2 regions of the Micromonospora chalcea genome follow, and region 1 is predicted to be linked to the other one. Evidence: predicted binding sites of a transcription regulator. Region 1 holds the regulator's gene; the other holds the start of a gene.
The links. The regulator HspR, encoded in region 1, represses chaperone genes until heat shock. The targets are predictions, from matches to a motif close to TTGAGTNNNNNNNACTCAA.

Region 2: a site for HspR is predicted at 1,781-1,799, ahead of lon (endopeptidase La). Genes of this name have one in related genera too.

The regions. Positions count from the first base shown of each region.
Region 1 is NZ_CP118233.1:4,894,423-4,898,593, forward strand. Features, by position in the region: gene grpE (nucleotide exchange factor GrpE) at 1-521, shown strand, start outside; gene dnaJ (molecular chaperone DnaJ) at 601-1,782, shown strand; gene PVK74_RS21805 (heat shock protein transcriptional repressor HspR) at 1,807-2,247, shown strand; gene PVK74_RS21810 (hypothetical protein) at 2,434-2,640, shown strand; gene PVK74_RS21815 (hypothetical protein) at 2,711-3,139, opposite strand; gene PVK74_RS21820 (cation:proton antiporter) at 3,304-4,171, opposite strand, start outside.
Region 2 is NZ_CP118233.1:1,595,883-1,600,053, forward strand. Features, by position in the region: gene lon (endopeptidase La) at 1-1,758, opposite strand, end outside; gene PVK74_RS07435 (histone-like nucleoid-structuring protein Lsr2) at 2,004-2,351, shown strand; gene PVK74_RS07440 (hypothetical protein) at 2,586-3,878, opposite strand; gene PVK74_RS07445 (hypothetical protein) at 4,149-4,171, opposite strand, start outside.

The DNA.
Region 1 (4,171 bases):
TCGGCGGCGAGGCCGAGGTCACCGGGCCGACGGTGGTCGATTCCCCGGCCGAGCCGAGCGGGGAGACGGAGGCGACCGCGCCGCTCGGTGCCGAGCTGGAGTCGCTCCGCACCGACCTGGAGGAGCGCACCCGCGACCTCCAGCGGGTCACGGCGGAGTACGCCAACTACCGCAAGCGGGTCGACCGGGACCGCAACCTGGTCCAGGAGCAGGCCACCGGCACTGTGCTCAGCGCGCTGCTGCCGATCCTGGACGACCTGGACCGGGCCCGTGAGCACGGCGATCTGGTGGGCCCGTTCGGCAGCGTGGCCGAGCAGCTCACCGCCGCGCTGGGCAAGTTCGGCCTGACCGCGTTCGGCGAGAAGGGCGACCCGTTCGACCCGACCCGGCACGAGGCGGTGGCGCACCAGACCTCCGCCGACGTGACCGAGTCGACCTGCGTACAGGTCATGCGCCGCGGTTACCAGCTCGGCGAGCGGCTGCTGCGGCCCGCCATGGTCGCGGTCGCGGACCCGGAGTAGTGCCGACCCGTGACGTCCCGCCCGCCCCCACCGGGCGGGCGGGACGGCCGGGCTTCGACCCGTGGAAGGGGGTGGACCGGTGAGTTCCAAGGACTGGATCGAGAAGGACTACTACGCCGCGTTGGGCGTGGAGAAGTCCGCCTCCTCGGACGAGATCAAGAAGGCGTACCGCAAGCTGGCCCGGGAGTCGCACCCGGACCACAACCCCGGCGACACCGGGGCCGAGGAGCGGTTCAAGACCGTCTCCGAGGCGTACGCGGTGCTGGGCGACGAGAAGAAGCGACGCGAGTACGACGAGATGCGCTCGCTGTTCGGCTCGGGCGCCTTCCGCCGCAGCGCCCGCGGCGCGGGCCAGCCGGGCGGCGTGCCGTTCGACGTCTCCGACCTGTTCGGCGGCGGCGCGGGCGGCGGGGACACCCGGTTCGGCGGAGGCGGTTTCACGGACCTGTTCAGCTCGATCTTCTCCGGCGGCGGGGGCGGCGCGGCGCGTCCGCGCGGTCCGGCGCGGGGCCGGGACGTCGAGACCGAGGTGGCGCTCGATTTCGAGGATGCGGTCCGCGGCGTCACGCTGCCGCTGACGCTGCGCGCGCCCGGCGTCTGCGACACCTGCCACGGCAACGGTGCGAAGCCGGGTACCCAGCCGGTGGCCTGCCCGGTCTGCCACGGCGCCGGCGTGACCACCCGCAACCAGGGGTCGTTCAGCTTCTCCGAGCCGTGCCGCAACTGCCAGGGCGTCGGCACGATCGTCGAGGAGAAGTGCCCGGAGTGCCACGGCACCGGCGGTGTCACCAAGACCCGCACGCTGAACGTGCGCTTCCCGGCCGGGGTGGCCGACGGGCAGCGGATCCGCCTGGCCGGCCGGGGTGAGCCCGGTGAGCGGGGCGGCGCGGCGGGCGACCTGTTCGTGCAGGTGAAGGTCCGCCCGGACGAGCTGTTCGGGCGTACCGGGGACGATCTGACCCTGAACGTCCCGATCACGTACGCCGAGGCGGTCCTCGGCACCGACCTGCGCGTGCCGACCCTGGACGGGACGGTGACGCTGCGGGTGCCACCGGGTACGCCCAGCGGGCGGGTGCTGCGCGCCCGCGGCAAGGGCGTCGTACGCAAGGACGGCCGCGCCGGTGACCTGCTGGTCACGCTCGACGTGGTGGTCCCGGCGAAGGTCTCGGACGAGGCGCGGGCGGCGCTGGAGACCTTCGCGGAGCAGACTCCGCCCGCCGCGCGGGAACATCTCGACGCGCGGGTACGTCGATTCAGTTGACGGCGGCAGCGGAGGTGAGCGGGCATGTCGGAGGAGTACGTCGGCTCGGGTGACCCGGCCTACGAGGCCAAGGTGTTGATGATCTCGGTGGCTGCGCGGATGGCGGGGATGCACCCCCAGACGCTGCGCCAGTACGACCGGCTGGGCCTGGTGCAGGCGGGCCGGGCGTCCGGCGGTGGTCGCCGGTACAGCGTCCGGGACGTGGTGCTGCTACGCGAGGTGCAGCGGCTCAGCCAGGACGACGGGATCAACCTGGCCGGGGTCAAGCGGATCATCGGGCTGGAGCGGCTGCTCGAAGAGGCGCAGCAGCGGGTGGCCCGGCTGGAGGCGGAGCTGGACGCCGCGTACCGGCGGATCGCCGAGCTGGAGTCGCTCGGTGGCTTTGCCCGCGGCGACCTCGTGCCGACCAACCGCACGTCCACCGCGCTCGTCGTCTGGCGACCACGCCGCGCTCCCGACCGCTGACCTTTCACCGGAAGGCCGGCGCGCCCCGCTCCCCCGGGGCCGCGCCGGCCTTCGTACGTCCGGCCCTCGTGCGTACCTGGTTCGGGGCGCTCGTCGGGGAATGCGGGATGCGGCAGGGCGCTGTCGACTAGGCTCGCCGGTAGGGCCAAAACCCCTAAATCGGACGCCGAGTTGGCAGGGGGAGCCATGGCGGAACCGGCTAAGAAGGTGGCGGAACGCGCCGAGGAACGGCTGGAGAAGGTGGCCGAGAACGTCCGCGAGCGGTTCGACCGGGTCACCGAGGGGCGCTTCAGCGACAAGGTCAAGGAAGGGCGCTTCGCCGACCAGACGGACCACGGCGTGGACCGGGCCCGGGACGACGAGAGGCGCAAGAAGCAGGGCGGGTCGACCTGACGATCCGCCGACGTGCGGGCCGGGATCCACGGGGGATCCCGGCCCGTTCGCCGTTCAAGCCGGCGACGTGTCAGAGGCGGCGGTTCTCGCGGACCAGGCCGCCCTCGCACCAGTCCCGGTAGACGAACAGGTCGGGCCGGGCGAGCAGCACGCGGCTGTTGTGCGCCCAGTTGCGCATCAGGTCGTCACCGGCGCGTTCGGCCTGCTCGACAAGCTTGCGGAACCGGCGTTTGGGATGGGCGCGGAAGTTCGTCCGGATGCCGTCGGCGGCGTAGATGTAGAGGCAGTGCAGCGCGAACCGCCGGGCCGGGCAGCGCTCGTCCATCGCCAGGTCGAACAGCGTCTGCACCAGATGGTCACCGGCGACCAGCAGGTCCCAGTCGGGCGGCATCGAGGTCAGCGGCACCGAATCCGGTTGATAGGCCCACGCCCGGAGTTCGGCGGGCGAGGGATCGACCGGATTGGCGAAGCCGTGGAACGTATCTTCCTGCACGCTCACCGGCCGACCTTCCGCTTGCGCTGGCGGGGGCACCGGCCACCCGCGGACCCTGGCTGCTGGGCCGAAACGTTAACGCGGCTGAGCGGAGCAGTGGTAGACCTTCCGGGGATCAATTTGACAACGCCGGGCCGGATCTGCCTGTGGCAGGTCCGGCCCGGCGCGGGTCAGTCCCCGGTCGGCGCGGGCAACGCCGCTGCCGCACGGGCGGCGGCGGCGCGGGAGCGCAGCCACTGCTTGAACCACTGGGTGTCGGGCAGCCGGGCGAGCAGCGGCCCGGTCACCACCGTGATCAACACGTACGCGGTGGCGAGCGCCGCCAGCTTCGGGTTCACCGGGTAGGCGGCCGCGACGGCCAGTCCGGCGATGACGATGGAGAACTCGCCGCGCGGGGTCAGCGCCAGGCCGGCCCGCCAGCGACCGGGCTCGGCGATCCCCGCCCGGCGGGCGGCCAGGTAGCCGGTGGCCACCTTCGTCGCCATGGTGACCACTGCCAGCACCAGCGCCGGCAGCAGCACCGGCGGCATGTCCAGCGGGTTGGTGACCAGCCCGAAGAACACGAAGAAGACAGCGGCGAAGAGATCCCGCAGCGGGGAGAGCAGTTCGGTGGCGTGGTGCGCCACCGGCCCGGACAACGCGATGCCGACCAGGAACGCGCCGACAGCGGCGGAGACCTGGAGTTTGGCCGCGATACCGGCGACCAGCAGGGTCAGGCCGAGCACCCCGAGCAGGAGCGCCTCCGGGTCCTTGGCGGAGAGCGCAGCGGAGATCAGGTGGCCGTACCGGATCGCCACGGCCAGCACCACGACGACGGTGAACACCGCGATGGCGAGCGCGATGCCGCCCTTCATCAGGCCGACCCCGGCGAGCAGCGCGGTGACCAGCGGCAGGTAGAGGGCCATCGCCAGGTCCTCGATCACCAGGACGGAGAGGATCACCGGCGTCTCCCGGTTACCGACCCGGCCCAGGTCGCCGAGCACCTTGGCGATCACGCCCGACGACGACACCCAGGTGACGCCTCCGAGCACCACTGCG
Region 2 (4,171 bases), 3.3 Mb from region 1:
CACGCCGGGCACGGCGGTCCGCTCGGCCGACTCCGGGGTGAACTTCGGCCGGCCCAGGTAGCGGGCCAGGTTCCCGGCGTCCACGTGTACCGGCGCGGCGTCCGTGGCGAGCGCGACGGCCACCTTGCGCAGGATCTTCGCCAGGGCCCGTTCGAGCTGCCGGACACCGGCCTCCCGGGTGTACTCGCCCGCGATCAGCGCCAGCGCGTCGTCGGCGACGCTCACCTCCTCCCCGGTCAGCCCGGCCCGCTCCCGCTGCCGGGGCAGCAGGTGGTCGCGGGCGATGGCCACCTTCTCGTCCTCGGTGTAGCCGTCCAGCGCGACCAGCTCCATCCGGTCCAGCAGCGGGCCGGGGATCGCCTCCACCACGTTGGCGGTGGCGAGGAACAGCACGTCGGACAGGTCGAGGTCGACCTCCAGGTAGTGGTCGCGGAACGTGTGGTTCTGCGCCGGGTCGAGCACCTCCAGCAGAGCCGCCGCCGGGTCGCCGGAGTAGCCGGCGGCCAGCTTGTCGACCTCGTCGAGCAGCACGACCGGGTTCATCGAGCCGGCCTCGCGCAGCGCCCGCACGATCCGGCCGGGCAGCGCGCCGACGTAGGTGCGCCGGTGGCCGCGGATCTCCGCCTCGTCCCGGACGCCGCCGAGGGAGACGCGGACGAAGTTGCGGCCCAGCGCCCGGGCGACCGACTCGCCGAGGCTGGTCTTGCCGACACCGGGCGGGCCGGCCAGGGCGAGCACCGCGCCGGAGCCGCGTCCGCCGACCACGCCGAGGTTGCGCTCCGCGCGCCGGTTGCGCACCGCGAGGTACTCCAGGATGCGGTCCTTCACGTCGGCCAGGCCGGCGTGGTCGGCGTCGAGCACGGCCCGCGCCGCGGCCAGGTCCGTGTTGTCAGCGGTACGCGTGCTCCACGGCATCTCCAGCACGGTGTCCAGCCAGGTACGGATCCAGCCCGCCTCGGGTGAGGCGTCGCTGGCCCGTTCCAGCTTGCCGACCTCGCGCAGCGCCGCCTCGCGTACCTTCTCCGGCAGGTCGGCGGACTCCACCCGGGAGCGGTAGTCGGCGGAGCCGTCGGGCTCGTCCTCGCCGAGTTCCTTGCGGATCGCGGCGAGTTGCTGGCGGAGCAGGAACTCGCGCTGGGACTTCTCCAGCCCTTCGCGCACGTCGCTGTTGATCTGCTCGGTGACCTCCTGCTCGGCCAGGTGCTCCTTCACCCAGCCGACCAGCAGCTCCAGCCGGGCGGTGACGTCCGGCGCGGCGAGCAGCTCGGTCTTCTGCGCCAGGCTGAGCCAGGGCGCGTAGCCGGCCGAGTCGGCCAGCTCGGACAGGTCCGTCATCCGCTCCATCGCGTCGATCACCTGCCAGGCGCCGCGCTGCTGGAGCACCGAGGTCATGAGCGCGCGGTACTCGCGGGCGAGTTCCCGGGCGCGGCCCGCCGGGGCGGGCTCGTCGAGGGTCGCGGCCTCGACCCAGAGCGCGGCGCCGGGACCGGGCACGCCGGAGCCGATACGGGCCCGGACGAGACCGCGGATCACGGCGGCCGGCTCGCCGCTGGGCAGCCGGCCCACCTTCTCGATCGTGGCGACCACGCCGACGGAGCCGTACTCGCCGTCGAGGCGGGGCACGGCCAGGAGTTCCTTGTCGCCGGTGGCGCGGGCCGCGTCGACGGCGGCCTGGGTGGTCGGGTCGAGGGTGACCGGGATGACCATCCCGGGCAGCAGGACGGTGTCGGTCAGGGGAAGTACCGGAAGAGTTGCCATCGGACACCTGCCATCACGTTGGTTGAGCGTGCCTGGCTCAAGTAACAAAAGGTGTCCCTTGTTCCGGGTTGTGACCCACGCCACTGTCCGGCCTTCCCGACGCCTGTTCGCGCACCGGTCCTCTATTGGCCGCGACGCTTACCTGGCACGACCCGCCGAATGCAAAGAGGCGGGTATTGTTGCGAAATTACCGTGAGGTAAGTCAGACTCTTAGCACACCCCGCCCGACACAGGGAGTAATGGCGATGGCAAGGAAAGTAATCACCGTTCTGACCGACGACCTCGACGGCGGAAAGGCCGATCGGACCGTCGAGTTCAGCCTGGACGGCGTGGCGTACACGATCGACGTGTCCGACGAGAACGCGGGCGTTCTGCGCAAGGCGCTGGACCCGTACATCAGCGCTGGCAGGCGGATCGGCCGCGGCGCCACCGAGGTCGCCCGCGCCACCCGGCGCGCGGGCCGGCCGAGCACCTCGGGAATGGACCGCGAGCAGAACCGCGCCATCCGCGAATGGGCAGCCAAGAACGGGTACGAGATTTCCGAGCGCGGGCGCATCCCGGTGTCGGTCGTCGAGGCGTACAAGAACCGCTGAGCGCTAAACACTCACCGTCGGGTATCCCAGGGTCACGCTGAGAAATCGCAGCGCCCGGCCGGCCTTTTGTGTTGTCGGTGACTTTCATCGGGCTGGAGTCCGACGGCACGAAACTTCTTCCCGGAACGATTCCCACGCTCCCCTGCCGGACCCGCCTCGCGTACCCACCACGCGGACACGACACGGCCGCGGCCACCCGGACGGTTCCCGGGCGGCCGCGGCCGTCGCGTGTCCTCAGTTGACCCGGATGCGCACCACGTCGATGGCGGGAGTCTGGTTCGCCCGCTCCATCATCGGGATGCGGTGCGAGCCGTCACCGGCCCAGACCGCGCACTGCGCCACGCCCGACTGCGCCAGGCCCGGGATCTGGATCAGCACGTCGTCCGGCTGGTTGCCGCCGCGGCCGTCCTCGGTGGCGACGAAGAACGCCGGCACGTCCTGCGGGTTCGGGGGCTGCCGGGTGCTGCCGAGCATCCGGCAGGCGGTGTGGAAGTGGCCGCGCACCAGGCCCTGACCGTTGAGCAGCGAGCTCTCCAGGTAGTAGCCGCCCTGCCCGGCCGCGAGGAAGCGGTCCCGCACCAGGTTCTTGGTGGTCACCCGGAGCGTGAACGGCTGGTTGCGCCGCACCTGGTTCGGGAACTGCGTGATCAGCAGCGACGGGTTGTTCGCCGCGGCGCCCACCTCACCGAACGCGGTGCTGACGCACCGGTTGCCGTTCTGGAAGCCGTCGTGCCCCTGCAGCTGGCTGCCGGAGCAGTCCTTGGCGAGCACGTTCAGCCCGTTGCCGCCACCGTTGTTCTGGCCGCCGCCGTTGTTGTTCCCGCCGCCGTTGTTCCCGCCGTTCTGGCCCCCGTTCTGACCGCCGTTGTTGTTGCCGCCGTTCTGACCCCCGCCGTTCTGACCCCCACCGTTGCCGGGGACGTCGGTCAACGCGCACCGGGCGAACTGGTCCAGCCCCTGCGGGCGCTGGCCGAACCGGCCGATGGCGGTGGCGATCCGGTTCAGCGCCGCGGTCCGCTTGTCCGCGAGCGGACCCAGGATCGCGTTGTTGATGAACTCGCCCCCGTTGCGGCCCTCCGCCGCGAGCCGCCGGTTCGCCTCAGCGATCTGGGACGTCAGCGCCGCCAGTTCTCGATCCACCTCGGCACGGGCCCGGCCGGGCACCTGCGGCAGCCGACCCCGGACGTCCGGGCAGGTCACGGTCGGAGTGCCGGCGCCGGCGCCACCCGCGGTCGTCTGCTGGCACTCGGCCGGCGACATCTGGCCGTCGCCCCAGTGGTTACGGACCCAGCGGCCGTTCTGCCAGGTACGGGTGCTGCTGCCCTGGCCGTCCGGGGCGGTCGCCCCCGGGCTGGCGGGCACACAGGACGCCGAGGCGGCGCGCGTGGTCGTCCGCCGGTCCTGGGCGGACGAGATCTGGGTGACGGCCACGATGCCGCCGAAGACCGCGAGCGTGCCGACCACTGCCAGCACCCGCTTGCTCCGCGCGTTACCGGATGACCGGCGCGCCCGTGTGGACCTGCGCATCGAATTGCTCTCCTTCTCGATCCGGTAGTTGACTGGTGATCCCGGCGGACCGATGAATTCGGGGTGTGAGATCACTGCGACGCTCGGGTCGCGCGTCGATGGCCGACGATGCCCTTTCCGCATCGTCTCCGCGCCGTCCGGGCGCGGCGGGGAAGTCTGCGTCCATTCCCGATGAGGTACGGAGCGCCGTCGGCGAAGGTTCAACCGGAGATCGAAAAAAATCGGGACGTGCCGGGCCGGGGTCGGCTCGGCGCCGCGGCCAGGAAGGATTCAGTCCGCGCAGAGGTGGTCGA